Regions from separate parts of the Litoribacillus peritrichatus genome, predicted to be linked through region 1. Evidence: predicted binding sites of a transcription regulator. Region 1 holds the regulator's gene; each other region holds the start of a gene.

Region 1 (10,169 bases):
CATCACAGGTATGGTGGAACGACTCACCAAAAAAGGGCTGATCGCCAAACAGCGTTCCGAAAAAGACAAACGCGCTTTTACCTTACATCTCACCGAAGAGGGCCGCGATGCCCTGTCCAACGTGCAACCGATGCTGGATCAGTTCAACCAGCACATGCTGGACAAATTCGGCAAAGAAAAGCTCAATCACTTTTGTCAGGTGTTAACCGAGCTTATGTCGCTGGGTCAGAAAGGTTGTTTTTCAGTACCAGCCGCTGATAATGAAGATCCATCGCCTTTTCAATCGTAGCCAGTAGCTTTTGATAACGGGCGCTTTCGTAAAACACCAAGGCATCCCGAATTTCTTCATCGCTGATGTTCTTTAGCAGGAACGTCAGCAAATCAATCGATTGCCGGTAGCTCTCTGCTTGCAGATCGCTGTCGCTTTGATCGAGTTCCAGCCGCAACCACCGATTGATCGCTTTTTTGGCGTCGGAATGCATGGCGCCCCCGTCCGGAAACATCCAGGCTTCCACCTGGCTGACCATATAACGACTGACAAACCCTTGATTCAGCTGGCGTAACCTGGCTCTGAGCCGAGACAAGCCATAGGCGGTATCCAGACGTTCGACCAGATAGCGACGGGTTTCCCGCATGCGAACCCACATCAGCCGTTTGATGTAGGCTTCCATTTGTTGTTGATCGACATCCTGGGCGGTTGTAAGCGCATTGGTCACTAACGCGTGACTGGCCAGCGAAGCATTTTGATGCAACGCATTCAACTCTTCACCCGACAACTGACGCCGACTGTAACGAACCAGATAGCGGTCGAGACGGGCTTCGTTGACGACACCAAAACCGGCCATATACACCTTATAGGTAGGCGCATCGTTGATGGTCAACAACAGGTTGGCCCAGCTTTCCAGCTGGCCGTGCATTTCCGAGACCACCAGAGACACCGGCGTCACTGAAAGCACCTCCTTGGTCTGGCATAACCGATCACACGCCTGCGTGCCGTCCGGTTTAGCAGCCTGACTCCAAACCACTAAAACGACCACCGATAATAATCGTAATACACTCAACCTATACAACATGAAGCACTAGACTTTCTGTTAGAAAATTCAGACAACAAAAAGCCGGGCTGACCCGGCTTTTTCAAATAAAGCAGAGGCTAGTTTACAGCTTCTTTCAATGCTTTACCCGGTTTGAAAGCAACGTAGTTGCTCGCAGGAATTTTGATCGCTTCACCCGTTTGCGGGTTTTTACCTGTCCGTTCATTACGACGGCGAGTTTCGAATGTACCAAAGCCAATCAACTGAACCGCATTACCACCACTGACAGCACGGGTGATTTCATCGGTCAAAGCAGTTAAAACTTCATTGGCTTTTGTTTTGGATAGTCCAGCAGATTCTGCAATTGCAGCAGCTAATTCTGGCTTACGCATATATTTCCCTTCTTTATTGTTATCAAAGTAAACTTGATCATTCAGATCAGTATTTCTGATTACACTCTATTATTAATAGAATGTATAGAGACTAGAACAAAAAGCTTTTAATGCCAGAAAAAACCGAAGAAATCCCATAACCATGGGCTTATTTGACAGATTGATGACAAAAAAAGGGAGCTCTTTCACAAGATCTCCCTTTTTTTAATGAGCAAAACTCAGAAATACGACTTACGTCAAAAGCGGTGGCAATGCCTTGGACAAAGCCAGTTTATCCACAACTTTCGCGCCCGTCAGCACAAACCCTTTCAGTTGGCCTTCCGCGTCTTTGAACAAGCAACTCAGATCCTGGCCTTCGCCTTCGATCTGCCATTCGCCATTCTGATCTGCAGGGGCAGCAATTACCGTCGGACAAGCCGGGGTTTTAACCACAACCGGCATCGCGCCGTATTGCACCTCGGTCGGGGTGCCTGTCAACGTTTTTGCAAGCGCACGAGCGGAACTCATCAAAGGTAAGACGTACAGCAACACCAGACCGTCAACTTCGGCACAATCGCCCAGCGCATATACATCCGGCACCGACGTCTGCAACAAGCGATCCACCGAGATGCCTTTCTGATGGGCAAGACCGGCTTTACTGGCCAGTTCCACGTTTGGTGTTAAACCCACCGCTGAAATGACCAAGTCCGTTTCGATTTCCTCACCATTGGACAAACACAGCTTCACGCCGTCGTCCTGCTTCACCACTCGGTGCGCTAATGCGCCCAAGTGGAAACGAACGCCAATCTCTTCCAACCCGGCCTGAACCACCTTGGCTGGCGTTTCCGGCAACATCGACGGCAATACCGTCTGGCTCGGGGCGATCACATCCACTTCATAACCACCGTTACGAAGGTCATTGGCAAATTCACAACCAATCAAACCGGCACCGACAATGGCAACGCGTTGCTTACCAATTGCGGCCTGTCGAAAACGGTCGTAATCTTCGAGATCATTGATGGAGTACACCTGATCCGTACCATCACCTTCCAGCGGAGCTTTGTGGGTCTTAGCACCAACCGCCAGGATCAACTTACTGTACGCCAGCGTTTCATCCCCTAATTGAAGGGTATGTGCTTCCGTATCAATGCCGGTAACCGTTGCTTTGGTACGAATAGACGCCTTCAGCTGTGTTGCCATGTCACCCGCATTTGCCAACGCCAATGCCGCCGCTGTTTTATCTTTAGTAAAACCAGCCGACAACATCGGCTTAGAATACTGACGACCATCGTCATGCGTGATGATGAGCAACGGCGTTTCTGAATCTAATTTTCGGAATTCCTTGGCCAGGTTGTAACCCGCCAGTCCAGAACCCAAAATTACGATTGGTTTGTCTGTATTATCTGTCATTCAGTATCCCTTAGATTATTATCTCTACGTCCCATCGCCATTTTGTTTGGTCAATAGGGGGTACATAAAAAAGCAAGGACACATTGCGCTTTTGGCGACTATCCGTTGTGTCTGAGATTCCGCTAAGGATGGCTACGATATCTCAATCATTTCGAAATCTTCTTTACCGACTCCGCAATCTGGACATTCCCAATCGTCCGGTACATCTTCCCATCGGGTGCCAGGTGTTATCCCTTCTTCCGGATACCCCAGCGCCTCGTCGTAAACCCAACCACACACGACACATTGCCATTTTTTCATGGTACGTCCTCAAACTTATGTTGTTTTTTATCTGTTTATCTGAGAGCCTGTGCCAATTTCCTGAGTGCAAGCTGAGTAAACGCTCGGCAATATATCACTAGAAATTGGTATACGCATTCTAAATTATTAACTATTGTTAGACAATCCTACAATATACCGCCAGCTTCAACAGGCATTTCAGACCGACCAACCGTCACCTGAATCGTCGTAAATTCAGACAGGCCAATGAAAAAGAACTTACCTCATATACACCGTTGGACATCAGCCTATAAGAAATATTCCCCGATCTTATCCGTCGAGCAAAAAAACTGGTTGCTGGATCGCGGCTCGCTGACGCGTCGATTGATGGGCTGTAGCCAACACAGTTTCCGGGTAAATGTGGTATGTGAAGGCGTAGCCAGGATGCTCCAGCACGAGAAACAAGTGTTGAACAACCCATCCGATTGCGGCTGGGTTCGTGAAGTGGAATTAATCGTCGATGGCCAGGTCTGGGTATTTGCACGCAGCGTTGTGCCTTTATCCACACTCACAGGGCCAGACCTGAAGTTAAGATATCTGGGCAATAAACCCCTTGGCCACTTTTTATTCAGTAGCCCCCGATATCAGCGCAGTCAGTTTCAAATAGGCCGGATACTCAATTCTGATAAAGAACTTCTGTGGGGACGAAGATCCATTTTTACCTGTTCACACAGCCATAAATCCTTATTGGTCAGTGAAACCTTCCTGCCCGTTGTGTTTTCCGGTTAATCCTCCTAGTATTCAGGCTTCAACATGGAGCCAACCGAAAGATAACGGAAATCATGCCAAAACTCAGTGCCCACATAAAACAACAGCTTCCGGATTACACCCGCTTAATGCGTCTTGATAAACCCATCGGCATTTTATTGCTGTTATGGCCGACGCTATGGGCATTATGGGTTGCCGCTGACGGCTTCCCCCAGCTGAGTAATCTGGTCATTTTTGTTTTGGGTGTGGTGTTGATGCGATCGGCCGGCTGTGTAATCAACGATTACGCCGACCGGGATTTTGACCTTCATGTACGACGAACCAAAGAGCGGCCGTTGACGTCTGGCCGGGTGACCGCCAAAGAAGCACTCTGTTTATTCGGTGCGCTGGTGTTTATTTCTTTTATTCTGGTGCTGTTCACCAATAAAGAAACCATTTATATGTCATTTGGCGCAGTGTTTCTGGCGTCCCTTTATCCGTTCATGAAACGCTTTACCTACTTTCCACAGGTATTTTTAGGGGCCGCTTTTGGCTGGGCCGTACCGATGGCATTCACCGCAGAAACCGGCACCGTGATTGAAGAAACCTGGTTACTTTATATAGCTACATTACTTTGGACGATTGCTTACGACACGCAATACGCCATGGTGGACCGGGAAGACGACCTAAAAGTCGGCATTAAATCCACGGCCATTTTGTTTGGCGAAATGGACAATATCGCCATCATCAGTCTTCAGGTACTGACGATGATCACCTTGCTGCTGATGGGGCAACAGCTCTCAGCCGGGGTCGCTTATTACCTAGGTTTGGCAGTCGCCGCCGGCTTATTTGGTTACCAGTATGTCCTTACCCAACACCGCAACCCGGACATGTGTTTTAAAGCATTTCTGAACAACCACTGGGTAGGCACTGCAGTCTTCAGTGGCATTCTGGTGGATTCCTTTTTTTAGCAAATCCGCCTCTGTCACACGCAGACGGTCGAAAACCTGTCATACTTTTGTAACAAAAGTGTCTTCTAATAAGACTGTCTTTTAACAACCACACTAACAGGCAAAAGTGATGGCGGGAAAAAAAGTTCTTATTGTTGATGATGAAGCGCCTATCCGTGAAATGATCATGGTCGCTCTGGAAATGGCAGGTTATGACTGTCTGGAAGCAGAGCATACGCAGGAAGCCCACTCAATCATCGTAGATCAGCAACCGGATTTAATTTTATTAGACTGGATGCTACCAGGTGCGTCAGGGATTGAATTTGCACGTCGCCTTAAGAAAGATGAGCTGACAGCAGATGTACCTATCATCATGCTGACCGCAAAAAGCGAAGAGGACAATAAAATTCAGGGCCTTGAAGCGGGTGCGGACGATTACATCACCAAACCGTTTTCTCCAAGAGAATTGGTGGCTCGTCTCAAAGCGGTCTTGCGTCGAACCACCCCACAGGGCATTGAAGAAACCATCGAGGTCAATGGCCTTGAGCTGAACCCGGTTTCCCATCGCATCATCGCCAATGGTGATGCTGTGGATATGGGGCCAACCGAGTTCCGACTGCTGCAGTTTTTCATGACTCATCAGGAGCGCGCCTATTCCAGAAGCCAACTGCTGGATCATGTCTGGGGTGGCAACGTTTATGTCGAAGAGCGTACGGTGGATGTTCACATTCGTCGCTTACGTAAAGCGCTGACTGAAACCGGTCATGATAATTTGATCCAAACCGTTCGTGGCACAGGTTATCGCTTTTCCACAAATGCGGCATAGAGTAAGCTGTTGCAGCATGACCTCATTCAGAAACGCAGCCTTTGAGGCTGCGTTTCTGATATGAATCCCTGTATTTTATTATCTTGCCTAGGTAAGGAAGCTGAGTGTTAAGTAATTGGTACATTGAATTACAGCGCGTGACCTTATTGGTGCTGGCCACCACCCTCATTGGTTATTTATTCGGTTATCCCGTCGTGGGCCTGATTCTCGGCCTGATCGCTTACGTGGTCTGGACCATACGCCAAATGTCACGGCTTGAATCCTGGCTGCAACATCAGGAACTCGACAAGTTACCGTTAAGTGAAGGTCTGTGGGGAAGATTATTTGACTCCATTTACCGTCAGGAGCGTGATCACCAAACGGCCAAACGCAAACTTCAGACCATCATCAACCGAATACAACAATCCACTTCTGCGCTGCAGGACGCCGTCATCATGGTCGAAAGCGATGGCACTTTGGAGTGGTGGAACCGCTCAACCGAAGCCTTATTAGGCTTCAGAACACCGGTGGACGGTGGTCAGCACATCACCAACCTGATCCGCGACCCGGACTTTGTGGAATACTTCGAACTCGGTGATTACACCACGCCGTTAACGCTCAACAGCCCGATCAATCAAAGCGTTGCCCTGGAAATGACCATCACCCCATTTGGGAACGATGAACGCCTGATTACCGCGCGGGACATCACTCACATTGAACACCTGGAACGCATGCGCAAAGATTTCGTGGCTAACGTCAGTCATGAATTAAAAACCCCGCTGACGGTGTTAATCGGCTACCTTGAAACGCTGATTGATTACTCGGACGAAAGCGACAACCGCTGGTTACGCATCTACCATCAGATGCAGTCCCAGGCCGTTCGGATGCAAGATCTGGTGCATGATCTTCTAATTCTGACCCGTCTGGAAACCACCGAAATCAATGTGAAAGAGCAACCGGTGAACCTCAAGCAACTGCTGGAGCACTTAGCCGCAGAAGCCCGCTCTTTCAGCAACGGTCGCCATGAAATTCAGATTTCGGCGATCGATATTGAAATTGACGGCTGTTACGACGAACTGAGCAGCGCCTTCAGTAACCTGATCTTCAATGCGGTGAAATACACACCTGAAGGCGGCCGGGTAGACATCACCGGTTACCGCGACAAAACCAGTATCCGGGTGGATGTCATCGACAACGGCCCCGGCATCGATCAAAAACACATCCCACACCTGACCGAACGCTTCTACCGTGTGGATGCCAGCCGCAAATCAGACACCGGCGGTACGGGACTGGGATTAGCCATCACCAAACATATTCTGATGCGCCACAACGGCCACTTATTGATTGAAAGTAAATTAGGGTACGGCAGTAAATTCAGCTGTGAATTTCCGCTGTCAGTGCTTAGCTCTGGTTTGCCCGATCCGTCAAACTGACTCCGGAAGGCAAGCTGACATCAATGGCCACCGGCAGGTGATCTGAGATCGGATGATCCAAAACATCAATGGCGTGTGTTCTTAAATTAGGGCTGATCAGAATATGATCCAGCCCGCGCTGAGGCGCCCAGCTGGGAAAAGTGCTGATGCCATCGGTGGCTAGCGCCAGCGAGGTTTCTTTCAACGGGGAATCATCCAATAACCGCTCCGCATGGCAGTTCAAATCCCCCATCAACACCACATACTTGTACTTCTCGATCTGTTCTTTCACGTAGGCCAGCTGATTCATTTGTGCCCGTTGGGACAAAGACAAATGCATCATCACCACCAACAGCGGCTCATCGGTAGTGGTTTGATATTCAATGAACATGGCACCCCGGCCAGGAATCAATGAAGGCAAAACATGATTATTCACACTGGTTGGGATGATCCGGCTCAAAACACCATTGCCGTGTTGAGCCAGTAGCCCGAAATCACGATTCAGCTGCTGATGCCAAAACGAGAATTTGCCTTTTTCAGCCAGGTATTTCACCTGATTCACAAAACCGCTTCTCAGGCTCCCACCGTCGGCCTCCTGCAACGCCACCACATCAAAATGGGACAACACATCGGAGATTCGATCCATGTTATCAATGCGTTCAGAGTGGGGCAGGACGTGTTGCCAACTGCGGGTCAGATAATGAAGATAACGGCCAACGGAATTGCCGACCTGGATATTAAACGAGATCAACCGAACGTGTTCTAACCCATCATCTTCAATGATGGGCAGATACTTTTGAGCGGGGTATTCAATCGGGGCTTGAACTTCAGACCGATTCAGGGAAAGAGATCGCAATTCATCGATTGCATCCCTTACCTGTTCTACTCGTTTCTTAACCCGTTCAAGCATTGGAGAATCCCTCTCATCTCTCGCCGATCACCGGAGAATTATTTTTTGGCCGTTCTTTCTAATTCTATCAGATGATCCACAACTTTTAGCATACGATCGAAAGAACCCGCTGAACGAGAGTCAACACGATATTTACCATTCACGATCATCGCCGGTACACCGGTAACGCGATAACTGCGTGTACGGGATTGAGCCATGTTCACTTTGCTTTTCACCGCAAATGAATTCCAGGCTTTTTTGTAGTCTTCTTCAGAAACACCCAAGGTTTTAAAGAACGCAATGCGCTTGTCTTCACTGCGCAGCTTGTTACGCAATACATGATACTCATTAAACACCGCTGCACGGCCTTTTTCTAACACGTTGGCGGCTTCCATCGCATAATGCAACTGTGTTTCAGGGGCCCAGCCACCAAAGTCACCAGGCTGATGATGGAAGTCCACGTCTTCCGCAACGGTCGTCATCCAGCGATTGATCATAGGCTCAAACTTGAAACAGTGACCACAGCCATACCAGAATAATTCAATGACCTCGATTTTATTCTCGTCACGGGTCGCCACAGGATAGGGCAGTTGCTGATAATCTTTACCGGCAACGAAGTTCTCCGCTACCGATAATTGAGAAAGCAACATCGCAAACGTCGCCACCAAGGAAACCATTAATTTCTTCATTCATTACTCCTAGTAATAGTGCTTAATCCCGTATCCATATATATGGAGCCCTGTTTTGACATCCAATTTATATTTATTCCAGGCAAAATAAAAGGGAGTCATCAGACTCCCTTTTATTAAGATGCTACGAATAAGAGATGGTTCCCTTATACGACTGCTCAATAGACTAATTGACCATCTATTGATCCAGATCAGACTTCTGTTTAGTGAAGACCCTGGATGTACTGAGCAACGGCATCGATTTCATCGTCACGCAAGGTATAAGCATTGTCACGCATCATCGCATTCGGATCGTTTGCGCGCTTGCTGTCGCGGAAATCTTTCAACTGCTTAACAGTATAAGCCGCGTGCTGACCGCCCAATTTAGGGAACGCCGCTGCATCATTACCCTGACCCGAAGGAGAGTGACATGCTGCACACGCTGCAATACCACGGTCTGCGATACCGGCACGGTAAATCTTCTCACCAATTTCCGCTTGCTCTTTGTCTGCGTAACCCACAGAACCGTTTTGAGATGCGAAGTAAGCCGCTAAGTCTTCCAGATCCTGATCGCTTGACGCGCTCAGCATACCTGTCATTTCAAGGACGTTACGATCGCCACCCTTAATATCTTTCATTTGCTTTAACAGGTACTTTTCACCCTGACCAGCCAGTTTAGGGAAGTTAGGTGCAGCGCTGTTTCCATCAGGACCATGACACGCGCCACATACTACAGCTTTTGCCTTACCCGCTTCCGCATTACCTTCAGCATGGCTATAACCCGTAACGCTCAGTGCAACCAAAGCAGTCAGAATGATTTTTTTCATTGGAAAACCCGTTTCTTTTCTTAAACGTGTGAGCGAAATAGTCGCAATTAAGGCGATTTCGCTCTCCTCATCATTATAATTCTCTGAAATCGAGGAAAAATCCAAGACTCCACCAAAAAAGTGCGGGTATTATATACTATCTATCTCAACTTCCAAACGGTTATTCCGGTACGTGCTAAGATAGCCCTAATATTAGCATTTTGCTGTTTTACAAGAGATCACTCATGTCTGAACGAACCCCAATTAAATTTAACGCCGCTGCGTTTCTTACCAGTGCCCCTACCATCAAGCAATGTCCGCCGGATATCGGAGCCGAAGTTGCCTTTGCCGGCCGCTCGAATGCTGGTAAGTCCAGCGCCATTAATACCCTGACCCAACATAAGAAATTAGCCCGAACCAGTAAAACACCGGGTCGAACTCAATTAATCAACTTTTTCACCTTAGGCGATGAAAACACGAGGCTGGTGGATTTGCCCGGCTACGGATTCGCCAAAGTGCCGCTGAAAACCAAACTGGAGTGGCAGAAAAATCTGGCTAAATATCTGGAAGAGCGTGAATCTTTACGCGGTCTGGTGCTGGTCAGTGACATTCGGCACCCATTAACTGAATTTGACCAGATGATGATTGACTGGGCTCAGCAAAGTAATATGCCTTTGCATGTATTGCTGACCAAAGCCGATAAACTGAAACGAGGCCCGGCCAAAAACACCATGTTGGACGTTACCCGTGCACTGAAAGATTTCCAGGGTGAAGTTTCCGTTCAAACCTTCTCCGCGTTAAAACGAGACGGCTTGGATCAAT
Region 2 (10,169 bases), on a different contig from region 1:
ATCTAGTACTCGATAATTAGGAAAATATAACAGTGTAATGGACGGACCCGGACTGCCCGTATATTACTTTATCTACTTTTTCCAAAAATTTTCTCAGCCTAACTGTAACAAGGCATTTAAGAAATTCCTATAAAAATCCTCACTGTACAAAGCAGACTTTTTCATAAAACTGTAACAAAACCTATTCACAACGATGATCTCAGACAAAGAACCAAAGGCGTTAAAAGTCCTTTAGATTCTCTTTGAAATTGAGCGCTTTCGATGTGATACCAGACGTCAGTAGCAGTTAGGCTAAGAGTCAGCAAAGGGGCACTAGCAGACTTTTTATTCGAATATCGCCATGACCGCCCCGTGAAGCAGGGGCGGCCACTATCTGGCTTAGCCGTTTTAACTGATTCTAAATTGATTCATAAACCCCAAGTCTATGTATTGGTGTGTCATATCCTTGGGGCAGTTGTCACAGAGCTAACTCCCGTACACTTGCTCAGGCAGCCATGTGGCCAGTTCCGGGAAGAAAGCCAGGCCAATCAGCAATAGCAGCTGAATGATAATGAATGGAATAACGCCTTTGTACATATCGGAAGTCTTAACTTCCGGCGGTGCCACGCCTCTTAAATAGAACAAAGCAAAACCAAATGGCGGTGTTAAAAAGGAGGTCTGCAGATTGATGGCAATCATGATGCCTAACCAGACCGGGTCCAGCCCCATGGCTAACAGAATCGGGGCCACAATGGGCACGACGACAAAGGTGATTTCGATGAAGTCCAAGATGAAGCCGAGCAAGAAGATGACGATCATCACGACCAGCATGGCACCTAACGCACCGCCAGGAATGCTTTCAAATACCGACTGAATGAGCTCTTCGCCACCAAAGCCGCGAAATACCAGCGAGAAAATGGCCGCGCCGATGAAGATCATAAACACCATGCAGGTGACTTGTGTGGTTTGCTGACACACATCTTTCAGGCAGGTCAGTGACAGTTGTTTTCTGAGTGCCGCTAAAACTGTGGCACCAAATGCCCCTACGGCAGCCGCTTCCGTCGGTGTTGCGACACCTCCGACAATGGAACCTAATACGCTGATGATTAAGATTAAAGGCGGTAATAGCCCGAAAAAGATGATTTTGATTAAATGATCGTGGGTGTGGTTATCGATCATCTCTTTTCTGGAAATCGCTGGTGCGGCCTCCGGTTTCAGTAACGCGGTGACGTAAATATATAAGCCATACAGTGCGACCAGGATCAGTCCCGGAATGATGGCACCCACAAACAAATCACCGACGGAGACGGTTTTCGGTGAAAAGATGCCCATGCTTAATTGAGCCTGTTGATAGGCACTGGAAAGCACGTCTCCTAAGATGACAAGTGCGATGGATGGCGGAATGATTTGCCCCAGAGTGCCAGTGGCGCAAATCGCGCCGGTAGCCAATTTGGGGTCGTAACCTTGTTTGATCATGGTGGGTAACGAGATCAAACCCATGGTCACAACGGTGGCCCCGACAATGCCGGTACTGGCGGCCATTAGCATACCAACCACAGTAACGGCGATGCCGACACCTCCGGGCCAACTGCCAAACAGAATCGACATACTTTCCAGTAAATCTTCAGCGACTTTGGATTTTTGCAGCATGACGCCCATGAAGACAAAGAAAGGCACGGCCATTAAGGTTTGATTACTGATCAGGCCAAACAATCGGTTCGGTAAAGCTTCCAGAAAGGCGCCGTCGAACGTGCCGGTCAGCAAACCGATGCCTGCAAACGCCAATGCGGTTCCGCCTAAGGTAAAGGCAACAGGAAAGCCCAGCATCAGAACGAAACAAATGGTTAAAAACATAAATAGAGGCATGAGTTCCATTATTTTGCCTCCTGAGAATAATGATGGCCTAAAATCGCCAAACTTTTACAGATTTCCGAAATGCCCTGAATGAGGACACTGATGACCATGCCTAAGATCAGGGATTTTAAAAGGTAGACGAAAGGCAAGCCGCCAGCTTCCTGGGATTTTTCCTGCATGGACCAGGAAAAGGCGATGTATTCCCAACTGATGACACCGATGAACGTCATCATTGGTATTAATAAAAATAAACAGCCGAGGAGGTTCACCCAGGCTTTTTGATGGGCTTTCATGTCACGATAGAGGATGTCCACCCGAACGTGGCCGTCCATTTTGAGGGTATAACCCGCACCCAGCAGGAAAACTGCGGCGTGGAGGTACAATACCGATTCTTGTAAAAAGATAAGATTAAAGTCAAAGGCGTAACGTAATACCACCAGTGTGAACATCAGAACGGTCATGAAGAGGGTTAGCCAGGAAAGGGTTTTCCCAAACCACTCGCTGCCTTTTGCCAACGAAATGTGTATTCGGTGGAATATTTCAAACATGTGTGACAACCACTTATTAGTTTTTTGCGGGGCATTATAAAGAATGGTGCTGTAATGAGACAGCAGTTAAGTGCATAACTCACCGGTCAGGATCGAGGTCGGGTTTAATTAACTAAATTATTTTTAGCCGTCTTCGTTGTAACATAGCTGTCACAAACCGCTTATATATTGATCGAAAATTTGAAAGAACTCAGGGAGTTTTTGAGTAAGTTTTTTAGCGTTCTGGCTGAGCCAGTCTGGCCAGAGGTTAATAGATTTATTCAGAGGTTCCCGAAACAATTTCTGACAGTATCTACTTAATTTTGGAGAGTAGTCATTATGAAAATGAAAAAGATTTTTGCAGCGGTATCCATCGTTGCTGCAGCAGCGTTCACCGGTCAAGCGACAGCGGCTGCTAAAGTTGATGCCGACATTGCACCTTATTCAAAAACTTCGGGTGTGTCTGGTAACTTCAGTTCAATGGGTTCAGATACGTTGGCGAACCTGATGACTCTTTGGGCGGAAGATTTTAAGCGCTTCTATCCAAACGTGAACATCCAGATTCAGGCTGCCGGTTCTTCAACTGCGCCGCCAGCGCTAACCGCTGGTACTTCTAACTTTGGTCCTATGTCTCGCAAGATGAAGGATAAAGAAGTTGAAGCGTTTGAGAAAAAATTCGGCTACAAGCCAACTGCGATTCCGGTAGCGATTGATGCCTTGGCGGTTTACGTGAACAAGGATAACCCAATCAAAGGCATGACGATTGCCCAGGTTGATGCAATCTTCTCAAACACCCGTAAGTGTAAAAACAAAGAAGACATCTCCAGCTGGGGTCAGGCGGGTCTGAATGGCGAGTGGCAAAACCGTGACATTCAGTTGTTCGGTCGTAACTCAGCATCTGGCACCTACGGTTACTTCAAGAAAAAAGCACTTTGTAAGGGTGACTACAAGTCAAGTGTCAATGAGCAGCCTGGTTCTTCTTCTGTGGTAACGGGTGTTTCTGAGTCAATCAACGGTATTGGTTACTCTGGTATTGGTTATAAGACATCAAGTGTTCGTGCGATTCCTTTGGCTAAGAAGCCAGGTCAGAAGTTTGTTGAAGCAACGCCTGATAATGCTGTAAACAAAACTTACCCATTGTCTCGCTTCTTGTACGTTTACGTGAACAAGGCGCCTAACAAGTCTCTGTCTCCAATGGAAGCTGAGTTTGTAAAAATGGTGCTTTCTAAGCAAGGTCAGGAAATCGTAATCAAAGACGGTTACATCCCGCTACCTTCAAAAGTTGTGTCTAAGTCTTTGAAGGCATTAGACCTATAACCACTCTTCATCAGTAAGAGTTAAAAGGGGAAGTTTACTTCCCCTTTTTTTTTGATTTCAGTCTGTAATATTTCTGTAACACAATTGACTTATTTTAGCTGCAACTAGTAAATACCCCTGAGAAAATTGCTTATGAGCTCAGTGAAACTTGATCTTAATTCTCCTGCTCTTGCGCGCAAGCGTAAGATTCGTAACTTAAAGGATAAAGTAGCCACCCACGGAATCGGGATCGGCGGAATCAGCGTGATTATGACCATCATGCTGATTTTCTTGTATTTGCTTTATGAAGTTGCGCCTATGTTGAAATCTGCGAGTGTTGAAAAAATCGCAGAATATGACGTGCCGGGCTTGAATAGTGCAGATAAGTCAACCAAAACCATGTACCTGGCCACGGAAGAGCAAGCTGAAATCGGCATGCGCTTAACGGTTGCCGGTGACGTTTTGTTCTTTAATCTTAAAGACGGTGCGATCATTGAAACGGTTTCTTTGCTGGATGGCATTGATAGCCAGGTTAGCACGGTCAGCGAAGGCCGCATTGGCAGCCGATTGTTGATTCTGGGCCTTGAGAATGGCCAGGCGCTGCTTGTGAAGCACAAGTACAACGCAGAATACGATGCGGACGGCGTCAGAACCTTACTTCCTGAAGTTGTGTATCCATACGGTGAAGAGCCGATTGATCTTCTGGAAGAGCCGATTGTTTCCGTTGCGATGAATGAAGACGATGAGAACATGGTGCTGGTGGCGTCAGGCAACAGTGCAACGGCCCAAATTGTTCATTTTGAAAAAGAAGAAGATTTATTTGGTGATGGCTATGAATTAGAGCGTTACGACGCGCCGTCATTCGAACTTAGCCAGCGTGCTGACTTCCTGGTCATTGACGCTGAGATGGATTGGTTGTTTTCTGCTAATAAGTCGGGAACGATGGAACGCTTCAATATTGAAGACGTGGACGCCGTTGAGCGTTTTGAAGTAACCCGTGTAGTAGATAAGGGTGAAAGCCTGACGCAGTTTGAGCCGTTATTGGGCGGTATATCAATACTGATTTCCGACACGGCGGGCCGTACCGCTCAGTGGTTCATGGCCAGAGATGAAGAGGGTACGCCTCAATTCATGAAGGTTCGTGCCTTTGAAGCGGAAGAAGATCCGCAGTCCATTCGTCTTATAGCAACCGAAGAGCGACGCAAAGGTTTTTATACCGTCGATCAAAACGGTGTGGTTTCTATTTATAACACCACAGCTCACCGCAGCCTGTTGGAAGAAAAGCTGGTGGAGAGTCACGTTGATTTTATGGTAGTGGCGCCACGAGCCAATGCCTTGCTTGTAGAAACCGCAGCAAAGCTGAAAGTGTGGGAAGTTGAAAACAAGCACCCGGAGGTTTCCTGGAGCTCGTTGTGGCATGAAGTCTGGTACGAGGATTACGACGAGCCGGATTACATTTGGCAGTCATCCGCTGCAACCAATGATTTTGAGCCTAAGATGAGCTTGGCGCCGTTGGCTTTTGGTACGATCAAAGCAGCCCTTTACGCCATGCTGTTCGCGATTCCTCTGGCCATTTGTGGCGCTATTTATACCGCTTACTTCATGGCGCCTGAGTGGCGTCGTAAGGTAAAACCTGTCATTGAGTTGATGGAAGCATTGCCAACAGTGATCATCGGTTTCTTGGCTGGCTTGTTCCTGGCTCCGTTCATTGAAACCAATTTATCCGGTGTCTTTACGTTATTGATTGTGCTGCCGGTCGGAATTTTATTGTTTGGTTTTGCCTGGGCGAATTTACCGAAATCAATTCGTCACCGAGTGCCGGATGGCTGGGACGCTGCACTGCTTATTCCTGTGTTGTTGTTCTTGGTTTGGTTCAGCCTGGCGTTGGCGACACCGATAGAACTTGCATTCTTCGGGGGCGATATGCGCACCTGGATTTCTCATGACTTAGGCATTTCTTTTGACCAGCGTAATGCGTTGGTGGTGGGCATTGCGATGGGCTTTGCGGTGATTCCTTCGATCTTCTCGATTGCTGAAGATGCCATTTTCAGTGTGCCAAAGCATTTAAGCCACGGTTCGCTGGCTTTGGGCGCAACCCCTTGGCAGACCTTAGTGCGCGTGGTCATGCCAACGGCAAGTCCGGGTATCTTCTCTGCAGTCATGATCGGTATGGGTCGAGCGGTGGGTGAGACCATGATTGTGTTAATGGCAACAGGTAACACCCCGGTGATGGATTGGAACATATTTGAAGGAATGCGTACTTTGTCGGCCAACATTGCCGTGGAAGTGGCGGAGTCTGAAGTACACAGTACGCACTATCGTGTCTTGTTCCTGGCTGCGTTTGTACTCTTCATGTTCACCTTCGTGGTGAACACGATTGCTGAGTTAATTCGTCAACGATTACGTAATAAGTACGGCTCGTTATAAACCCGGATTAGGTCGAATATAGGTATTAATGATGAATGTTTCAGTAAAAGATTGGTTTAAAAGCGGTTCGCCTTGGGTTTGGTTGAATGCCGGTGCGGTGTCGCTTTGTGTGATCATGGTGGTTGGCCTGTTGGGGTTGATTGCGGTAAAAGGCCTGGGCCACTTTTGGCCGAGCACTTTGTACGTCACTGAGTATCAGACTCGCTCTGGCGAACAAAAGACGTTATTGGGTGAAATTACAGACAGCGAGCTGGTGTCGGCGGTTCAGTTGAAATCTGCCGGTTATCAGGTGCCAGAGAACCTGGAATACATTGATCGTCAGCTGTTGAAGGTTGGCAACCGGGACGTATACGGCCAGGACTTCCGCTGGGTGCTTAGCTCCAGTGTGACTTCTCAGACAGTGCTTGAGGATATGGTCGGTATTGAGCGCCGTGAATGGGGTAATTTCTACGGTCAGCTGGTATCAGTCAAAGAGAACGGTAAAACGGTTGTTTCGGTTGCGGACGCTGGTTTTGATGCTACCTGGGAAGCACTACAAGCCCGAATTGAACGTGCGTTAACACTTCAGGATGAAATTCACGGCATCGAAACGGGCGCCATTGGCTCAATTAACTATGGTCTTGAGCGTCTTCGTTTGAAAGAGCGTGGTCTTGAACTGCAGGGTGATACCGACCCGATTAAACTTCAGGGCATTGTTGAAGAGCGCGCTGCTTTGAATGCCGAGTACGAAGTGCTCAAAGAAGAATTGAACGCCTTGTACCAACAGGCTCAACGCGATCAGCTTGTGGCGACCACCATTGATGGTCAAGAAGTTGAAATGACGTTAAGCAAAGTGGTGTTGGCTTACGCGCCGAACAACATGGGGCTGTTTGATAAGATCATTCACTACATTGGTAAGCTGGGTGAGTTCTTATTGGATGACCCTCGCGAAGCTAATACCGAAGGTGGTATTTTCCCGGCGATCTTCGGCACTGTAATGATGGTATTGCTGATGTCTATCATGGTGACGCCGTTTGGTGTGGTGGCAGCAGTTTACTTGCGTGAATACGCTAAGCAAGGGCCGGTGACTCAGGTGATTCGTATTGCGGTAAATAACCTGGCGGGTGTGCCTTCCATTGTTTACGGTGTGTTTGGCTTGGGTTTCTTTATTTACTTTTTAGGCGGCTCAATTGATCAGTTGTTTTATCCGGAGGCATTGCCGGCGCCGACGTTTGGTACACCGGGTTTATTGTGGGCTTCTTTGACTCTGGCTATTCTGACGGTGCCTGTGGTGATTGTCGCCACAGAAGAAGGTTTGTCCCGAATTCCTCGTGCTGTACGTGAAGGCAGCCTGGCGTTGGGTGCCACTAAGTTTGAGACGTTGTGGCGAGTGGTGTTGCCTATGTCCAGCCCGGCGATTATGACCGGTGTTATTCTGGCGATTGCCCGTGCCGCAGGCGAAGTAGCGCCGCTGATGTTGGTGGGTGTGGTTAAATTGGCGCCATCACTGCCGCTGGACTGGAACTACCCGTTCATCCACCTGGATCGTAAATTCATGCACTTGGGCTTCCATATTTATGATGTTGGCTTCCAGAGCCCGAACGTTGAAGCGGCAAGACCATTGGTCTACGCAACGGCCTTCTTATTGGTGTTGGTGATTGCTGTATTGAACCTGGCGGCAGTTGCGATTCGAAACAGCCTACGTGAAAAGTATAAAGCGCTAGAACATTAGTCATCGGTTTTCGAAGACGAAAACCAACCACAGAATTCAATTTTTAGATTAGGTATTAAGCCATGACAGACCAAACAATGAACGAAGTGCCAACGCATGGGGTTGATATTTCAGCCCTTGGTCGCACCAACGAAGAGCGTCAATTGGCCAACGAAGAAATGTGTCTTGAAGTAAGAAATCTTCAGCTCTACTACGGCGAGAAGCGGGCCTTGCATGGCATTAACATGCACATTCCGAAGAATCGTGTAACGGCTTTTATCGGCCCGTCCGGTTGTGGTAAGTCAACCTTGCTGCGTTGTTTCAACCGAATGAATGATTTGGTTGATAGTTGTAAAATCGAAGGTCAGATCCTATTGGATAATGACAATATTTATGAGCGCTCTGTTGATGTGACTGAGTTGCGACGTCGGGTCGGAATGGTGTTTCAGAAGCCGAACCCTTTCCCGAAAAGTATTTATGAAAACGTAGCTTATGGCTTGCGTATTCAGGGCATTAATAACAAACGCACGCTGGATGAAGTGGTTGAGCAATCACTGCGCGGCGCCGCTTTGTGGGATGAAGTCAAAGATCGTCTGCATGACAGTGCGTTAGGCATGTCGGGTGGTCAGCAACAACGTTTGGTGATCGCACGTACCATTGCTGTTAAGCCGGATGTACTACTTCTGGATGAGCCAGCATCAGCACTTGACCCGATTTCTACATTGAAGATCGAAGAACTGATCAACGAACTCAAGAACGAATACACCATCGTGATTGTAACGCACAACATGCAGCAAGCCGCTCGTGTTTCGGACTACACAGCGTTTATGTACATGGGGGATTTGATCGAGTTTGGTGATACCAACCAGATCTTCACCAACCCGAATCAAAAGCAGACGGAAGACTATATTACTGGTCGTTACGGCTAAATACTGGTTATAGTCTTGGTAAAGCCTCGTGATTGCAGGCTGAAACATAAATTTAATACAGCATGAGAGATTATGCGTCTATCCTTATGATAAGTAATAATAAATGGATTTGACGCTATCTTTGGCGGTGAACAAATAATGAATACTGTAAAAGACTCACACACACATCACATTTCTCAGCAGTTCAATGAAGAACTGGAAGGTGTGAAAAAAAGCATGTTAGAAATGGGCGGGCTTGTCGAGAAGCAAGTGCGTGATGCCATTAAATCATTGATTAATGCCGACACTGAGTTGGCGGACATCGTTGTAGAACGCGATGAACTGGTCAATGATATGGAGTTGAACATTGATCAGGAATGCACCCAGATTTTGGCGAAGCGACAGCCGGCGGCCAGTGATTTACGATTGGTTTTGGCTGTGTCTAAGTGCATCAGTGACCTGGAACGCATCGGTGACGAAGCGGCTAAAATTGCCCGTTTGGCGGCGGAACTGACAGAGCAGGGCGAGTCTCAGCCTGGGTTTGTAGAAGTTCGTCATATTGGTGAAGAAGTCTCTTCGATGATTCAGCAAGCGCTGACGGCCTTTGCTCGCTTGGACGTGGACTCGGCATTGAAAGTGGCTCACGATGATAAAATCGTGGATCTGGAGTACCGCAGTACGGTGCGTGAACTGATTACTTATATGATGGAAGACCCACGCAGCATTTCGCGTGTGCTGAACATTATTTGGTGTTTGCGCGCGCTTGAGCGTGTGGGCGACCATGCAATGAATATTGGTGAGCATGTGATTTATCTGGCCAAGGGCCTGGACGTTCGCCACATGGACATTGAACAGGTTGAAGATAAACTGGAAACAGTCAATAAATAGATTCAGAGCCTGATTCAAAAAACCGCAGTTTTTACTGCGGTTTTTTTGTTTAAGGCGCAGGATATTTTCCTTTCAGTTTTGATAACATAACACTGGATATCAATGTATTGAGAGTGGTCTGGTATGGAATGGTTTTTTGCGATGAACTCGGATTTGTCGGATTGGTTCTGGGATTATCGCCAGTTGCTGGTGACGTCCTGGATTGCGGTTATTCTGGTGATTTATGGGGGTAAACTGAACGCATTGGTCAGGCGCGTTATGCAGCCGTATCACTTTCTGTTCAGGATGGTTGCGTTTATTCTATTGTGTACATTTGGTTATGGTGCCATTGCTATTTATGGTCAGTTGGCGATTAACTTTGGATTACTGCACATCAAAACAGACTGGTTTGCGGGGATTGTAATTCTGGTGTACCTGGTTTTGAGCGTGTTGGCCGAACGAAAGCGGCAAGCGTGATGTTTAGGTTTAGGGGGAGGGAGGCTATACGGTGACTCAGTCACCGTAAATAGCGCATGTCTTTGATTTGGAAACAATTCATAAGACACTTTATGCGGTGTTCAATCCCTTGTAGGTAAACCCTTTACCTTGCCGCCAGTAGTG
Region 3 (10,169 bases), on a different contig from region 1:
ACAAACTTCATTCAACCTTTACCCCGGCAAGACTTTGGCTCTGGTGGGCGAAAGTGGTTCTGGTAAGTCTGTATCTGCCCTTTCAGCCTTACAACTCCACCCCAAAAGCAGCGTGCAGTATCAGGGGGAAATACTGTTTGAAGGTCAGAACATCCTTGAACTGAATGAGCTTGAAATGCGCGCCATTCGAGGCAACCGCATCAGCATGATTTTTCAGGAGCCGATGACGTCTCTAAACCCCCTCCATACGGTCGAAAAACAAATCACAGAAGTGCTGTCACTTCACAAGGGGTTAAAAAATTCTCAGGCACGAAAGCGTGTTTTGGAGCTTTTAGATTTGGTAGGAATACCTTCGCCGGAAGAGAGTTTGAAAAAGTACCCTCACCAAATGTCCGGCGGTCAGAAACAAAGAGTCATGATTGCCATGGCTTTGGCGAATGAGCCCGATATTTTATTGGCGGATGAACCCACCACCGCGCTTGATGTCACCATTCAAAAACAAATTCTTGAACTGCTCAAAGAACTTCAACAAAAAGTCGGCATGTCGATTTTACTGATCACCCACGACCTGAACGTCGTACATCGCTATGCCGATGATGTCTGTGTAATGAAGCACGGCGATTTATTGGAATCTGGAACCACCCGACAAGTATTCGATGACCCACAACATGAATACACCAACACCCTGTTGAATGCAGATCCGAAAGGACTGCCTGTCACCATTGCATCCGACGCACCGGAAATTTTGAACACAAATCAACTGGCCGTTCGCTTCCCGATCAAGGGCGGGATCTTAAACCGGGTCAAAGATTACTTTAACGCCGTTCAAAACGTTTCCGTCGATGTTAAAAAAGGCGAGACCTTAGGCATCGTAGGAGAAAGCGGTTCAGGAAAAACCACCCTATGCCATGCGATCATCCGTTTAATAAACAGTGAAGGTGACATCCTGCTCAACAGGGATCGGCTGGATCAAATGAACCAGAAACAACTGCTCCCTTTCCGTAAAAAAATGCAGATTGTCTTTCAAGATCCTTATGGCAGTTTAAGCCCAAGAATGTCCATTCAGGAAATTATCGAAGAAGGCCTGGAGATTCATGAGCCGCAACTGGATGCCAAAGCCCGAGAGCAAGCGGTGATTGATGTTTTGCAAGAAGTTGGATTGGAGCCTTCCGTTCGGAATCGTTATCCCCATGAATTTTCAGGCGGCCAAAGACAGCGCATTGCCATAGCCCGAGCCGTCATCCTGAAACCAGAGCTGATCGTATTAGATGAACCGACCTCCGCCCTGGATCGAACCGTTCAAACCCAGGTATTGGATTTGCTCAAAAATTTACAAAGTAAGTACAAACTTACTTACCTGTTCATCAGCCACGACCTTGCCGTCGTAAAGGCAATCAGCCACCAATTGATCGTCCTGAAAGAGGGCCATATTGTTGAACAAGGTCAGGCCGCTGATGTATTCGAAAGCCCAAGCCATGAGTACACAAAAACCCTGATGGAAGCCGCATTTTACGAGGCCACAGTATGAACACATCACAAACGTTTCAGCTTCTCAAAGGCAAGCGTGCCTTGATCATCGGCCTTGCCAGCAAGCACTCCATTGCAAAAGGAATTGCAGAAGCCTTTCACCAGCATGGCGCTGAGTTAGCACTTACTTATCAAAGCGAAAAACTGAAGCCGCGTGTTGAAAAATTTGCGGAAGCATGGGGAGCACAGCTTGTTCTTCCTTGTGATGTGAGCTGTGATCAACAAATAACAAACGTCGCCACAGCCATTAAAGAACACTGGGGCGAGTTTGATATTCTGATTCATTCCGTTGGCTTTGCCCCGACAGAAGCACTCGACGGAACCTATCTGAACAACACCACCAGAGAATCCTTCAAAATTGCCCATGACATCAGCAGCTACAGTTTTACTGCGCTTGCCAGCGAATTGGCACCAATGATTCGTCCAGGCGGGAGTTTATTAACCATGAGCTACCATGGCTCACAGCAAATCATCCCGAACTACAATGTAATGGGTTTGGCAAAAGCCAGTTTAGAAGCCAGTGTTCGCTATCTGGCAAATGATTTCGGACCAAACAACATCCGGGTAAACTCTATCTCTGCCGGGCCAATCAAAACCTTGGCCGCCGCCGGCATTAAAAACTTCAGAAAAATGCTGGCCGACAGTGCAGAGGTAGCACCTTTAAGGCGAGGCGTTACCATTGAGGAAGTCGGCAATACAGCTACCTTTTTATGTTCAGAGATGGCCAGCGGCATTACCGGTGAGATCATTTACGTCGATGGAGGGCTGAGTAAAGCAGGCATGGCGCCCGTTTAGAAACGCAGAAATGAGCGCTTGAATAAGTTAAACATTCATTCGAACCACCAGTCATAACCAGAATCATCAAGCGATGACTCTGGTTGTGCTAGTCTAAAGCCTTTAGTTCGCTTCTTTTTCTTTACTTAATCCCAATTTCCGCATCTTTTCCACAAGCGTGGTTCGTCGCAGTGAGAGCTTTTCTGCAGCACGAGCAACAACGCCGTTGGCATCATCCAAAGCTTGGGAAATAAGAGACTTTTCAAGACGCCCTAAGTAATCTTTTAGGTCTATCCCGTTCACGGGCAATAACGCTGTCGCTTCAGGGTCAACCATGCCGGTGTTAGTGGCGGCTGGTATTTCCATTGGTTCCCCAGCGTCATGATCCTCTTCAAAGCCCTCTAAATGACGAAACTTATTCGGAAGTTCCTGAACACCAACCACCCCGTATGGATGCATAATGGCCATTCGTTCGACCAGATTTGCCAGTTCACGAACATTTCCAGGCCACTCATGACGGCATAAAGACATAATGGCTGCGGAGTTGAAACGAATAGAACCACGCTTTTCATTTTCCAAACGAGAGATAAGCTCGTTCAATAACAGCGGGACATCTTCAATTCGATCTTTCAACGGAGGCATTTCAATCGGGAAAACATTCAGTCGGTAATACAAATCTTCCCGGAACTCACCTTCGTCGATCATGCTCTCCAGGTTTTTATGGGTCGCAGCAATGATACGAACGTCGGTTTTAAGGGTTTTGGTACCGCCCACTTTTTCATAAGTTCGTTCCTGAAGAACACGCAACAACTTCACTTGCATGGTCAATGGCATGTCGCCAATTTCATCCAAAAACAATGTGCCGCCTTCCGCCATTTCGAAACGCCCCGAGCGGCTGGAAATTGCCCCGGTAAAAGCGCCCTTCTCATGACCGAATAATTCACTTTCTAACAGCTCAGCAGGAATGGCACCGCAGTTGACCGGAACAAAGGGGTTCGCTTTTCGAGGAGAATTGTGATGAAGGTTGCGGGCAACCACTTCTTTACCCGTTCCGCTAGGCCCTGTAATCAAGACACTGGCGTCTTTATCGGCAACCTGCGCCATCATCTCACGGACATGCTGAATGGTCCTGCTGGTCCCCACAAGGCTTCTGAACAGCTGGACTTCTCGTCGCTGTTGATGACCCCGGCTCAAATCGTATTGTTCACGATAAATCTGAGCCCTATGGATATGATCCATTAACTTATTATACGTTGCCGGCCAGGTTAACCGACCAATACACATTCTTTGCAGGGCACCTTCTGAAATTTCACGGCCATCGTCATCGCTGCCACGCAGTAAAATCGCAGGAATGGCCTGATCTCTTTCTTTAAGATTAGCCAATAACGCTTCGGTGTTTGAGCAATCACCAATAACGGCCAGCACTTCCGGAGAGTAAGCGCCGGAGTCCGCACCTAATGCAGGATCACTAACGGAAGCGTCACACACGGAAGACCAACTGGCTTCATCCGCTAATAAGAATTCTTCACCCAAAAAACCTAAAACTATGCCTATTTGATTGCGGCGTTCTTCATTATTATCAATCACCAGAACTTTTACTTCGCGCCACATAGATATAAAACCCACCCCTTGATAGTTTGGCTTTTTCAACCAAACGCAGTTTTAAATCGCCTGACATCTCTTCTGGAATCAGTGCGCCAAAATTATTTCTTTTTTTGTACCGAAAAAGTAAAGCCGAGGATGCCAGAAGAGTCAACTAAATGACACTATTAAAACAGAAAAATAATTAACTTTTTGTTTTTACTGGCATTAAACAGAGGACACGTCTTAGCAAGATGAATCACTTAACCACTAAAACTGACAGTTTTGATAGGCTTGAGCACTTGTCTTTTGTCGATTAAACCCTTTGAGTTCTGCCGCTATTTGATCTCGATGCGCCTCACAAGCGGCTACCGCATGCTTGTACAGTTCAAGCAGCGGAATAATGGCGTCACGAACGATAATCTGATTTCTTGAGGCATCTGCGACAGCCTCTTCAACCAATGTCCGGCACTTTAAATCAAGCGTACTCAATTCTTCCCAATCGTCATTGGAGAGAGCCAAGCGCATCGCCTGTTGGACATCGGCAATTCTTTTTGTAACGTCTGTCATTTTTCTCTCCAGATCTTAAATCAAAACGATTGAGTATTACGCAGTAGCCGTCGTGCCATTATAAGTCGGCTCTTGTTTAGGCTGAACCACTTGATCACGAATGTCGTCCCAGGCTTGCTGAACAGGCGTTATCAACTCAACCACCTCATCAACAAACTTCACTTCATTCTGTAAATTGGCCTGCATCAACTGACGGGCACAATAATCATAAAGCGCAGCCAAGTTTTCAACCAACTCTGGGTTATGCTTTACGTCCAGGCAATCGCTTAATGCCTTTAATATCTCAACAGACTTAGTAAGCAACTTGCCCTTTTGTTCAAATTCCCGTCTTTCAATATGACCACGAGCCTTTGATAAATTAGACTTCAACGCATTATAAAGAAGTTGAATTAAGCGATGAGGATCGGCATCAACAATACCCGTTTGTTGATTCACTTTATTGTATTGGTTCATACGATTTGCATATGTATTCATGATCGCAGCACTCTTTTATTAAAGTCTAAGACGTCTATATGTAATATAGTTTAACGGCTATTCTTTGAAAAACTTTAACCCAAGCCTCTCGCTTATTTGTAACAGTTTGAATCTGAAAACCACAAAGTGAGGGCCAACGCTAAACCGCCTTATTTATCCGAATTCGTGAATGAGTTAACAATGGCCGCCAATTGAGTGGTGACGAACTGTTCGGTGTTTTTTAGCTGTGAAACACGAAGATCAGCAGAGATAAATTGAATCGTTAACTTATCTTCCAAAGCCTTTAAGCGATCCTCCATGCTACTGCGAGCATCATCAACCGACTTCAGTTCGGTTTTAATACTGTCCGTTTTATTATTGATTAAACCATCAAATGCTAAGAACCCGTTAAAGAGAGAAACCAACTCATCCGCAACACCGGAAACATAGTTAGCGGTTCCTGTTATTTCCGTTTCACCTGGCTGGAAGTCATTCACTAAAGCATTTAACACCACGCCATCGGCTGCATTATCAGGATCATCCAGCTCTAAGCGATTGCCACTTGCCGTCACGCCGGTTGTAGTAAAGTCTTCGCCCGCTTTACTCAAAGAGCTGTTTAAACTGAAGCCCAGGTCGGTACTGGAATTGGTATCCAGTGACGCAAAAGATACCGTGGATGAAGTACCCTTTGAGTCCGAGGTAATAATCAACTTATCTGTGTCAAAACTGACCGTAACGGACTTACCCGCCGCCAGTAACGTTGGATCTGCATTAATTTGGTTTTGGACCTCAGTCGCTAAATCTCCACCAGAGGCATAGGCTTGCTGAGTCAACGATAAAATACCGGAAGTGATGCCATCCACACTGATCGAGAACTCATCATTATTGGCATCAACAGTGAACGGAAATGAACTTAAAACAGACAAAGCCGTAAAAGTACCGCTGGACTCGGTTCCCTTCATTCCGACACCATTAATGGTGCCTTCTGCGTCTTTGCCCGCAACCGTTGTACCATTCGTCAAAGAGAAACCAAAGTCATTTTCAGTTGAGGCGGCAATTTCAGTAAAAGCAACGGAAGATGAGCTCTTATATAGGTCCGAAGTAATACTAAAGCTATTGGTGCCACTGTCGTAAGCAACCACAACACTGGCTGAGTTATTTTTTAAGGTACTGTCATTATTGATCTGCGACTGAATCTCAAGCGCCAAAGCAGCTCCGTCATAAGCGCCCGCTGTCAAAGTAATTTGGCCCGACGCGACACCGTTGACTTCAAGTTTAAATGCGTCATTAACGCCAGCCGTGACAGTGAATGAGTCAGCAGGGAATGACACAGCTGTTACACCTGTATACGACCCCTGAGATGCAAGCTGTGTGATTGAATAATCATAAGAACCTGGCGCAGTCGTTCCTGAAACCACGCTTTTAAAATCAACACGAGACGAGGAGCTTTCTAACTTTTGAGAAAATATGGCCGCGACGTCTTCAGGAAACTCATCAAAAACTTTATTAAACTTATCCTGATCGAACTCGTATACATTTTCAGTCTTAGAAAGTGTCAACCCCAGCTCCGCCAGAGAACGAACATTTGCGTTTTCCATTCCGGACACTACCTGACCAAAAACAGAATCCACCTGATTTTCCAGATTTCTTAAAGTGCTGTCACCGAGTAGAAGGCCTGTTTCAGGGTTATCCGGATCAAAAGTCGAATACTCATCCATCAACTCTTTAAAGCCATTATAGGCATCCACTAAATCCTGAATTCGTTCTCCGACCACTGAGGCATCACGAGTAACCTTAATTTTTGCACTGCTTGTGGTCACCCCATTCAGATCAAGCGTTACACCCGAAATAACATCATTAATTTTGTTAGAAGAGCTAGTAATCGCCAGCCCGTTCACTGTTAGCATTGCATCCTGAGCATTTTGCGTTTCTGTCATGAACCGCTCAGTTGCAGGATTTTCTGTATAAGTAAGCTGCGACAAACCTGCATTATCTGTTGTATCTGAATCTCCATCAACTTGAGCCGTCACGCGTATCGCGTTTTCAGCACCTGTTTCCTCTGAAGAAAATACCAATACAAAACCAGAACCTGTATCTACTACATCGGCACGTATACCCGTATTTGTTGTTTCTTCATTTACAGCCTTTGCAATACTATCTAAATCTCCGGAAGTAATAGGTACGGTAAAACTACCACTGCCATTGTTATCAAAATTGATTGTATCGTCCGATGTATCCCCAGGAGTTCCATTGTCATTAGTCGTGGTATATGTACCGAGTTCAAACCTCAAAGTACCAGTACCAAGAATATCCGAATCTCTGGTGGCAAACGTTCCTGATACCAGTGAGTGAGCTTGAGCTGTCTGACTGACATCAACGGTATACTCAGCCAAAGGCGCACTGGAAGAAGCAGAAACTTCAATCTCTGAAGCAGAAGAGGAAACATCGGTGCCCAACAAAGCATTAGGGTTGCTTAGAACACGAGCGGGTAAACGAAACTCTTGCAAAGAACTTTGAATTTTCCCATAGGCGGAAAGCTGCGCATCTAAATCCTCTTTCTCACGATCGAGGCGCAACTCAGTTGGAGCACGTTCAGCCTCAACCAGCGAATCAATCAATTCACTTGTTAAAACTCCCGAACCAATACCAATTGATGATACAGCCATAATATTTCCACCTTTCTAAAAGCAAAAAACGCCAGTCAAGTCATTGATCTTTCCATGACCTGCCTGCCGTTCTGCAATTACCGGGCCAGCATAACCATCCCGTAAATCATTAATGGTTATACTGAGATCTGAAACAACTGAACAGGTTCATCTTGCTCCAGGCTTCTGGCCAATTTAATCACCACATCATCCGGAATTTGTCTGATAACCGTATCAGAACTGGCATCCAGAACAGTAACAATCGCCTCACCAGAATCTTCATCAACCTTAAACTGAAGCTTACGATCTACCGTTTGAATGTAGTCATTCAACTGCTCTACCGCATTACTCAATTGTTCAGGTTCTTTTTTTGCAGATACCGCAGGCACATCCTTGCCACCTAGAGTCACCTCATCGTCGGCAAGTTTTTGCACTTCGTTAAACTTATCTGGTTTAACGGCTGAGCCTTGTGAAGCTTTAGTATCTGTTTTCGTACTTGAGCTATTTGAAGTAGTCATTCCGACCAACGGACTTAAATCAGCCATGACCCCCTCCTTAATATATTTTTAAACCAAAAGCGAGTGGGGTTTAACCCCCACTCTTTCATAAGCCTCAGATTAACCCAATAGTGATAACACCTGCTGTGGTCGGGCATTCGCCTGAGCCAATACAGAGATACCAGCCTGGATCAATACCTGAGTACGAGATAGCTCTGCGGTCTCGGCTGCGAAATCCGCATCCTTGATTCGAGAGTTAGCAGCACTCAAGTTCTCTTTCGTGATCGCCAGATTACTCACGGTAGAGTCTAAGCGGTTCTGAGTCGCACCCAGATTAGCTCGTTCACTTGCAACTTGGCTCAGAGCATTATCAATTGCACTCAACGCTTCGTTTGCCCCTTCAACTGTAGAGATATCCACATCCTTAAGGAACTGGCCACTTTCAGAGCCACCGAACGTACCGGCAGTCAAACCTAGCGCAGACAATTGAGAGGCACCATTCGCACCGGACTCAACAGTAAATGACCCTGCGGCTGACAACTTAACTGTAGAGTAAGTAGTCTCATACAAGTTTGCTTCTACCGCTTCTGCATCGGCGTACACGGCCAAACCAGCTTGTAATGTAGTAAAGTCACCACCACCGATACCATCAACTTCGGTATCCAGTCCAAACAAAGCAGAGATGGAATCACCAGCACCAAGAGCTGCAGCATCATTCGCTGCCGCGTTTGTATCAACCGCGACGGATATTGCGCGACCATCTGCAGCTGTTAACGTTAATGAAACACCATTATCCTCAGCAACAACACCTGTCTGGCCACTCTTCGCATTAATTGCTGCTAATGTATCAGCACGCGCCTTATCAAAATCAACAGCACCAGAACCATCATCTACCAGTGTAGTTGTTCCAATTTCAACACCATTGATATAAACAGTACCGGAATCGCCAATATCAGCTCTTGTCTTAGCATATTCCAGCGCTGAGCCCGTTCCACCTGAACCACCTACCAAGGTAGTCGCCTGAACTTCTGCAGTTACACCGGTTTCAGTCGAGTTTTTATTAATAGCGGCTGCAATTGCGATACCGTTTGCTCGAGTATCTACGGATGTAATCAAGTCACCACCAGAGCCCAGAGTAGCCGTTGCAGTATCGTCCGCAGCGTTTGCCGCGCCAATAGCAACACCTTCAATGATTAAGTCACCACTTTGCAGCACACTGTCCTGAGTAAGACCAACGGTTTGTGAGTTACCATCAACTAGGTTAGTACCACCAGTATCCGTTACAGAAACAGTAGAACTGCCTGTTGCTAATTGCTCAAAAGCCAATTGCCCGGTAAAGACATCGTTACCTGCTGCTGCAATTGTAGACTGAGCACCTGTATCACCATTGACACTCTCAACTTCAATCGCTCCACCCACTGCTGCAATCTTAAATGCAGCGGCTGCGGTATCTGCACTTCGGATATTCAAAAGAATATCATCATTGTCCGCATCATAACTTGCCGTTATATCAAAGTTCGAACCCGTATAATCTGTCGCGTTAATCGCAGATACAAGATCCCGGGCGGATGAACCAGCTACCAGTGCGTTACCCAAGCCAACAGCACCATTACCGAAAGTAATGTCTGTCAGAGTTGAAATACCAGAAGAAGCCACATCAATGACAACATCCAACTGCTCATAAGCAAACACGCCAGTATTTGCTACAGAACCATTCACAGTCGCAGCAAAATCAGCCAACGTATCTGCTGCCGCGTTAGCCACTGCAGTATTTGAAGTATCATCAAAAGCCACACTGAAGGTCGCAACTGTACCGGTTTTAACTGTGGCATTATCATTCGCCGCTGTACCACCGGTCACTGAGTTAGTTGAATCACCAATAGCAACACTGTCCGAAACCAAAGCAGCACTGCTTGAACCGTATGTACCAGCCGTTAGACCTGCATTAGACAAATCGCCCGTACCAGTACCATCACCACCACTGATTACAATCTCAGACGTACCACTGGTTGTGCTTAGCGTAAAGCCACCCTCATAAGTCTGTACTGTCGGGGTACCTAAGCCTGAGTCACCACCCAATGCCAAACCTGTATCTCGGGCAAAGTTTGCTTCATCACCAGCT

Evidence for each region. Region 1 encodes PhoB, which activates phosphate uptake and scavenging genes when phosphate is short. Its sites were predicted from a motif close to TGTCATANNNNTGTCANA; they were not measured.
Region 2: a site for PhoB is predicted at 3,741-3,758, ahead of ABD744_RS10510 (ABC transporter permease subunit). Genes of this name have one in related genera too.
Region 3: a site for PhoB is predicted at 4,050-4,067, ahead of ABD744_RS02705 (sigma-54 dependent transcriptional regulator). Genes of this name have one in related genera too.

Annotation. Positions count from the first base shown of each region.
Region 1 is NZ_BAABBN010000017.1:97,865-108,033, reverse strand. Features, by position in the region: gene ABD744_RS21970 (MarR family winged helix-turn-helix transcriptional regulator) at 1-289, shown strand, start outside; gene ABD744_RS21965 (hypothetical protein) at 213-1,073, opposite strand; gene ABD744_RS21960 (HU family DNA-binding protein) at 1,151-1,468, opposite strand; gene ABD744_RS21955 (NAD(P)/FAD-dependent oxidoreductase) at 1,655-2,812, opposite strand; gene ABD744_RS21950 (rubredoxin) at 2,945-3,112, opposite strand; gene ABD744_RS21945 (chorismate--pyruvate lyase family protein) at 3,338-3,859, shown strand; gene ubiA (4-hydroxybenzoate octaprenyltransferase) at 3,913-4,788, shown strand; gene phoB (phosphate regulon transcriptional regulator PhoB) at 4,898-5,593, shown strand; gene phoR (phosphate regulon sensor histidine kinase PhoR) at 5,698-7,005, shown strand; gene ABD744_RS21925 (endonuclease/exonuclease/phosphatase family protein) at 6,974-7,894, opposite strand; gene ABD744_RS21920 (thiol:disulfide interchange protein DsbA/DsbL) at 7,933-8,562, opposite strand; gene ABD744_RS21915 (c-type cytochrome) at 8,766-9,368, opposite strand; gene yihA (ribosome biogenesis GTP-binding protein YihA/YsxC) at 9,593-10,169, shown strand, end outside.
Region 2 is NZ_BAABBN010000007.1:168,897-179,065, forward strand. Features, by position in the region: gene ABD744_RS10490 (hypothetical protein) at 1-2, opposite strand, end outside; gene ABD744_RS10495 (TRAP transporter large permease) at 466-1,857, opposite strand; gene ABD744_RS10500 (TRAP transporter small permease subunit) at 1,854-2,381, opposite strand; gene ABD744_RS10505 (PstS family phosphate ABC transporter substrate-binding protein) at 2,700-3,677, shown strand; gene ABD744_RS10510 (ABC transporter permease subunit) at 3,810-6,083, shown strand; gene pstA (phosphate ABC transporter permease PstA) at 6,115-7,794, shown strand; gene pstB (phosphate ABC transporter ATP-binding protein PstB) at 7,872-8,702, shown strand; gene phoU (phosphate signaling complex protein PhoU) at 8,841-9,569, shown strand; gene ABD744_RS10530 (DUF3392 family protein) at 9,693-10,025, shown strand.
Region 3 is NZ_BAABBN010000004.1:332,496-342,664, reverse strand. Features, by position in the region: gene ABD744_RS02715 (ABC transporter ATP-binding protein) at 1-1,528, shown strand, start outside; gene ABD744_RS02710 (enoyl-ACP reductase FabI) at 1,525-2,322, shown strand; gene ABD744_RS02705 (sigma-54 dependent transcriptional regulator) at 2,425-3,912, opposite strand; gene ABD744_RS02700 (flagellar protein FliT) at 4,153-4,452, opposite strand; gene fliS (flagellar export chaperone FliS) at 4,489-4,926, opposite strand; gene fliD (flagellar filament capping protein FliD) at 5,076-7,571, opposite strand; gene ABD744_RS02685 (flagellar protein FlaG) at 7,688-8,095, opposite strand; gene ABD744_RS02680 (flagellin N-terminal helical domain-containing protein) at 8,168-10,169, opposite strand, start outside.